Linked DNA regions of Sphingosinicella sp. BN140058. The protein of the gene in region 1 binds, or shares a complex with, the protein of each later gene. Links are inferred from orthologs where the notes say so. Each region holds a gene or a part of one and is shown in the gene's direction. Other genes may lie near its edges.

Region 1 (3,368 bases):
ATAGACGATGTCGGTTACCGCCGAACGCAAGCAGGAAATCATCAGCGACAACGCCCGTGGCAGCACGGACACCGGCTCCCCCGAAGTGCAGGTCGCGATCCTGACCGAACGCATTTCGAACCTGACCGAGCATTTCAAGACCCACGCCAAGGACAATCACTCCCGCCGCGGTCTGCTCATGATGGTCAACAAGCGCCGCTCTCTCCTGGATTATCTCCGCAAGGAAGACGAAGCGCGCTACCAGGCACTGATCGCGAAGCTCGGCCTTCGCAAGTAACACGAAGCGGCCCCGATCGGGGCCGCTTTGCATATCGGGCGCCTGCAATCCGGCAGCGCCCGATCGGACCAACTTAGGTCCATCAAGCCGGGCGACAGCGCCCGCAAGGCCCCGGCAGGAAAGCCGGGCCGCACAGGCCCCGGCCGCATAGGGCGGCCGGACGGAAGGAAATCACATGTTCGATACGAAGAAAGTGGAAGTCGAGCTGGGCGGAAAGACCCTCACGCTCGAAACGGGCCGCGTCGCCCGGCAGGCCGACGGCGCGGTGATCGCGACCATCGGCGAAACCGTCGTCCTCTGCGCCGTCACCGCGGCGAAGAATGTGAAGGCCGGGCAGGATTTCTTCCCGCTCACCGTTCACTATCAGGAAAAATTCTCGGCCGCCGGCCGCATCCCGGGCGGCTTCTTCAAGCGTGAGCGCGGCGCCACCGAAAAGGAGACGCTGACCAGCCGTCTCATCGACCGGCCGATCCGCCCGCTCTTCCCGGAAGGTTTCTACAACGAGATCAACGTCATCGCCCACGTGCTGAGCTATGACGGCGAGAACGAGCCGGACATCGTCGCGATGATCGCCGCCTCGGCCGCTTTGACCATCTCCGGCGTTCCCTTCATGGGGCCGATCGGCGCCGCCCGTGTCGGCTACAAGGACGGCGAGTATCAGCTCAACCCGAGCCTTGAGCAGGTCAAGGAAGGCGATCTCGATCTCATCGTCGCCGCCACCCACCAGGCGGTGATGATGGTCGAATCGGAAGCCAAGGAGCTTTCGGAAGAGGTGATGCTGGGCGCCGTGATGTTCGCCCACGACGCCAGCCGCAAGGTCGTCGACGCGATCATCAGCCTTGCCGAGCAAGCCGCCAAGGATCCGTGGGAGCTCGAAACCGGCGCCGACCCGTCGGCGCTGAAGAAGCAGCTGCGCGACATCGTCGGCGACGACATCGCCGCCGCTTATCGCACCACCAGCAAGTCCGAGCGCTCGAACCTGCTCAACGCCGCACGCGACAAGGCCAAGGCGGCGTTCGCCGAGGCGGAGCCGCAGCAGCAGCTCGTTGCGCAGAAGCTGGTCAAGAAGCTGGAAGCGGAGATCGTCCGCGGCGCCATCCTGAAGGACGGCCGCCGCATCGACGGTCGCGACACCAAGACCGTCCGCCCGATCGAGGCGATGGTCGGCTTCCTGCCGCGCACCCATGGTTCGTCGCTGTTCACCCGCGGCGAAACCCAGGCGATCTGCACCACCACCCTTGGCACCAAGGATGCGGAGCAGATGATCGACGGCCTCGACGGGCTGTCGTACCAGCGCTTCATGCTCCACTATAACTTCCCGCCTTATTCGGTCGGTGAAGTGGGCCGCTTCGGCGCTCCGGGCCGCCGCGAAGTCGGTCACGGCAAGCTCGCCTGGCGCGCGCTCAATCCGGTGCTGCCGACCCACGAGGAATTCCCGTACACGATCCGGGTCACCTCCGACATCACCGAGTCGAACGGCTCGTCGTCGATGGCCTCGGTGTGCGGCGGTTCGCTGGCGCTGATGGATGCGGGCGTTCCGCTTAAGCGTCCGGTTTCCGGCATCGCCATGGGCCTGATCCTGGAAGGCAAGGACTTCGCCGTTCTGTCCGACATCCTCGGCGACGAGGATCATCTCGGCGACATGGACTTCAAGGTCGCCGGCACGTCGGAAGGCATCACCAGCCTGCAGATGGACATCAAGATCGCCGGGATCACCCAGGAGATCATGAAGACCGCGCTCGAGCAGGCCAAGGCCGGCCGCGCCCACATCCTCGACGAGATGGCCAAGGCGCTCGATCAAACCCGCACCGAGCTGTCGGCGCATGCGCCGCGGATCGAGACGATGACGATCGACAAGACCAAGATCCGTGACGTCATCGGCACCGGCGGCAAGGTGATCCGCGAGATCGTCGCAACCACCGGCGCCAAGGTCGACATCGACGACGAGGGGATCATCAAGATCAGCTCGTCCGATCTGTCGCAGATCGAAGCGGCACGCCGCTGGATCCAGGGCATCGTCGAAGAGCCGGAAGTGGGCAAGGTCTACACCGGCAAGGTCGTCAACCTGGTCGATTTCGGCGCCTTCGTGAACTTCATGGGCGGCAAGGACGGTCTCGTCCACGTCTCGGAGATCAAGAACGAGCGGGTCGAGAAGGTCGCGGACGCCCTCTCCGAAGGCCAGGAAGTCAAGGTCAAGGTGCTCGAGATCGATCCGCGCGGCAAGGTTCGCCTGTCGATGCGAGTCGTCGATCAGGAAACCGGCGAGGAGCTGGAAGACACCCGTCCGCCGCGGGAGGAGCGTCCCCGTGGCGAGCGCAGCGACCGTGGTGATCGCGGTGACCGGGGCGGCGATCGCGGCCGTGGCCCGCGCCGTGACGGCGAAGGCCGTGGCGGACGCGGCGGTGATCGCGGTGGTCGCGGCGGCGAGCGCGGGGGTGAGCGCGGTGATCGCGGTCCCCGTCGCGAGCGCAGCGAAGGTGGCAGCAACGAAGGCGGCGATCCCGAATTCGCGCCGGCCTTCCTGACCCGCAACGACGATTAAGTTCGGGTCTCACCGACAAGAAGAAGGGCCGCCGGAGCGATCCGGCGGCCCTTTGTTTTTGTGGGGGTGGGTGCGCGTGCGTCGCGGCAGTTTCGCTTGCTCTCGTCTCAGCTCCGTTCGGGCTGAGCTCGTCGAAGCCCACTCCTTCTTACCCACAGCAAGGGGAAAGAGAGGGCTTCGACAGGCTCAGCGAGAACGGTGACTGGTGGAGAGGAACTCCGAATTATTGCGCCGCATTGCCGACACCATTGTCCGCCGATGCCGCGCCATTCCCCGCCTCAGCCAGCAAGGCATTCGCCTCGTTGTCGAGCGGGGCGATGGCGGCGTCGACGCCGTTGGAGGCATCGCGCTCCAGCACGTCCGCCTTGTTCTCGAGCGAGCGCGAGAGATTGTCGGCCTTGGCCTGGAGGTTTTCGGGCTCGTCGCTGCAGGCCGAAAGGGGCAGGCAGGCGAGAAGGAGGAGAGAAAGGCGGCGGGTCATCGGGGGCTCCGTGCAATGGCGTGACGCCACTCTCAGCATTCCCCGTCGGCCGGCGCAATCACGCGTCG
Region 2 (3,235 bases), 130 kb from region 1 along the record:
AGCGGGCCTTCCTGAACACATGATCCTGAGCTGTCCTGCCTGCAAAACCCGTTATGTCGTTCCCGACAGCGCCGTCGGAACGTCCGGGCGCCAGGTGCGGTGCGCCAATTGCCGTCATAGCTGGTTCCAGGACCCGCCGCCGCCGCGCGCCTCGACGAGCCATGCCCAGCCCGCCGCGGCCCCGCCGCCGCCGCCGCCTCCCCGGGAGCCGGGATATGCGGGGCCGCAGCCCGTCGCCGCCCGTGCGGCCGCGCCTCCGGTGGAGGAAGCGCCGATCGCTCGGCCGCAGCCCACGCCGACCGAGCCCGTTTACGCCAAGCAACACGAGGTGCCGCGTGCCGCGCCCCGGCCCCCTTCCTCGATCCTCGGCCCTGAAGAGCCCGATATTGCCCCCCAGCAATTCGATGCCTTCGCGCACGAGCCGCCGTTCCGCCCGCGCCGCAATCGCGCGCGGCTGCTGACCATCCTGGCAGTCGTCGCCGCCGCGCTGATGCTGTCGGCAACGGCTGCGATCCTTTATTATGGCGTGCCGGGTACGGCCGGACGGCTGGGTCTCAAAGCGCCGAGCGGCAGCCCGCTTAAGATCGACCTCAAGCCGCATCGAAGCACGCTCGCGAGCGGAAACGAATTCTTCTCGGTGGCCGGCACGATCAGCAATCCGACGAGGATCGTGCAACGCGTTCCTCCGGTGAAGGTCGAAGTGCGGAATGCACAAGGTCGCGCGATCTACGCCTTCTTCATCTCGGCCCCGGTGCCGGAGCTGCAGCCGGGCGCGAGCACCACGATCAACGGCAGCGATATGGATGTGCCGCGAGACGCCGCGTCCATAGCGGTCAGCTTCGGGCCGACGGCCTGAGCCGCGGCGGCTGATGCGGATCGGGATCCTTACCGGCGGCGGCGACGTACCCGGTCTCAATCCGTGCATCCGTTCGATCATGATGTCCGCGGACGATCTCGGCTGGGAGGTGGTGGGCTTCCGCCGCGGCTGGGAGGGGGTGCTGGGCATCGATCCCGATGATCCCGAAAGCATCGCCAGCGGCAGCGTGCCGCTGACCCGTGACGGGGTGCGCGGTATCGATCGGACGGGCGGCACGATCCTCCACACCTCTCGGCTGGATCCGAGAACGCTCAAGACGGGAGATCAAACCGCGAAGGTGCTCCACGTGCTGGACGCGCTGGGCATCGATGCGATGATTACCCTTGGCGGTGACGGGACCCTGCGTTTCTCCGCGCATCTTGCCGATCAAGGCGTGCCGGTCATCTCGATCCCGAAGACGATGGACAATGACGTCTACGGCACCGATTACTGCATCGGCTTCTCCACGGCGGTAAGCCGGTCGGTCGAGGCGATCAACGCGCTTCGGACCACGGTCGAAAGCCACGAGCGGATCGGGGTGATCGAGCTGTTCGGACGCCGCAGCGGCGAGACCGCCTTGCTCGCCGGTTTCCTCGCCCAGGTCGATCGCACCGTCATCTCGGAAGTGCCTGCGGATCTCGGCCGCCTGTTGCCGTTGCTGGCCGAGGACAAGGCGTCCAATCCGGCGCATTATGCCATGTGCGTGATCTCGGAGGGCGCGAGCATCCATGGCGAGACCAGCGAGACTGGCGCGGAGCTTTCCAAGCCGGCGAGCGAGCGTGACGATGTCGGCATCGGCCATCGCCTCGGCCGCGCGATCCAGAAGCAGCTCGGTTGCGGGATCGTCCACCAGGAGCTCGCCTATCTCATGCGCGCCGGCGAGCCCGATGCGATGGACCGGATGGTCGGCCTGGCCTTCGGCGGCCTTGCGATCCAGCTTCTGCAGCGCGGCGAGAAGGGCCGGATGGTGACCTTGAAAGGCGGCAATTACGGGCATGTGCCTGCCGGCACCTTGCTCGAGGGTACCAAGAGCGTCGACGTCGGCGGGCTCTACGATCCGATCGCCTATCGCGCCAAGCTGATGCGCATCGAGGGAATGCCGATGTTCCTCTACTGATCAGGAGAAATACCAGCCTTCCAAAAAGCGCATTGCGCGTCTTCGGACCCTTTGCTAGAGGCGCGCTCCTACCAGCCACCGGGGTAGCTTGCTCCGGCGGTAATCACGTGCGGTCGTGGCGGAATTGGTAGACGCGCAGCGTTGAGGTCGCTGTGTCCGAAAGGACGTGGAAGTTCGAGTCTTCTCGACCGCACCAGGATTTCGCGGAAGGCGTCCAGAGACGCTGCCGCAGGGGCTTCAGGCCATTTCGTCTTTGACGTTCCGGTCGCGCCATTCGGTGCAGACTACATCGTAGCGCCTGCACCTCCAGCCGCGGCGATCTATACGGGCTAATCGGGCAGCCGCACCTCACCAGCGATGACGGCCTGTTCGATGACGGAGCCGGCGCCATGCGTGGACCAGATCCATAAGTCGGCGACATTGACGGCGTGCCACGGCGGCGTATTCGCGGATACGGAGAAGCCGACGTGCGGATCGATCTGGGTCGCGTCGCTCGACATCGAAGGACGTGCCTGCGGGGTTGAGAGCTTCCCGCTGGATTCGCCCCTTCCGGGCCGATAGGCCCGTTTCATGTCCTCCGCCTCTCCCCAGACACGCGTTTTCGGCTTCTGGATCTGCCTCGCCCTGGTCATCGGCAACATGATCGGCTCGGGCGTGTTTCTGATGCCCCGTCAGCTGGCGCCTTATGGATGGAACGCGATCTTCGGCTGGATGGTGACGATCGGCGGAGCGTTGTGCCTAGCCTACGTGTTCGCGATGCTCGCCCGTCGGTTCCCGCGCGCCGGCGGTCCTTACGCCTTTTGCCGTGAGGCGTTCGGACCCGCACCCGGCTTTGCGGTGGCCTGGAGCTACTGGATCTCGGTGTGGACCGCGGTCGCGACGATCGCGCTTGCGGCGGTCAGCTACCTCAGCCACTTCCTGCCGGCACTCGCGGCCCAGCCGGTGCTGCCGGCGATCGGTTTCGTCTGGACCTTCACCCTGATCAACTGCCTCAGCTTGCGCGGCGCCGGCGGCGTGCAGCTGGTCACCACGATCCTCAAGGTGCTGCCGCTTGCGGCGGCGATCTTACTCACCCTCGTGGTCGGCGTCGGCGCCAGCGCCACCCCCGCACCGAGCGTGCCGTTCCGGGCCGAGGACATCAGCTTCGCCTCGGTCACCGCAACGGCCGCGCTCACCTTGTGGGCCATGGTCGGCTTCGAATCGGCAACGATCCCCGCCGGACATGTCGAGACTCCCGAGCGGACGATCCCGCGCGCGACGAT

Evidence for each region.
Region 2: pnp (region 1) and ETR14_RS10665 share a complex: the UniProt entries of both Bacillus subtilis proteins name them as parts of the possible RNA degradosome complex. The link is inferred for Sphingosinicella sp. BN140058 from one-to-one orthologs.

What each region holds. Positions count from the first base shown.
Region 1 is NZ_CP035501.1:2,227,627-2,230,994, forward strand. The notes cover bases 82-3,135. They hold pnp (polyribonucleotide nucleotidyltransferase), read left to right. Parts: upstream 82-452; coding sequence 453-2,819; downstream 2,820-3,135. Other genes in these bases: rpsO (30S ribosomal protein S15), read left to right, coding at 82-277; ETR14_RS10035 (hypothetical protein), read right to left, coding at 3,043-3,135. Also shown: more of rpsO, read left to right, coding at 8-81; more of ETR14_RS10035, read right to left, coding at 3,136-3,300; ETR14_RS10040 (GreA/GreB family elongation factor), read right to left, coding at 3,359-3,368. UniProt on the Bacillus subtilis protein: Involved in mRNA degradation. Catalyzes the phosphorolysis of single-stranded polyribonucleotides processively in the 3'- to 5'-direction. Necessary for competence development in Bacillus subtilis.
Region 2 is NZ_CP035501.1:2,362,306-2,365,540, reverse strand. Bases 1-2,921 are described here. They hold ETR14_RS10665 (6-phosphofructokinase), read left to right. Parts: upstream 1-869; coding sequence 870-1,973; downstream 1,974-2,921. Other genes in these bases: ETR14_RS10655 (amino acid permease), read left to right, coding at 2,544-2,921; ETR14_RS28325 (hypothetical protein), read right to left, coding at 2,303-2,473; ETR14_RS10670 (zinc-ribbon domain-containing protein), read left to right, coding at 20-856. In the rest of the region: more of ETR14_RS10655, read left to right, coding at 2,922-3,235. UniProt on the Bacillus subtilis protein: Catalyzes the phosphorylation of D-fructose 6-phosphate to fructose 1,6-bisphosphate by ATP, the first committing step of glycolysis.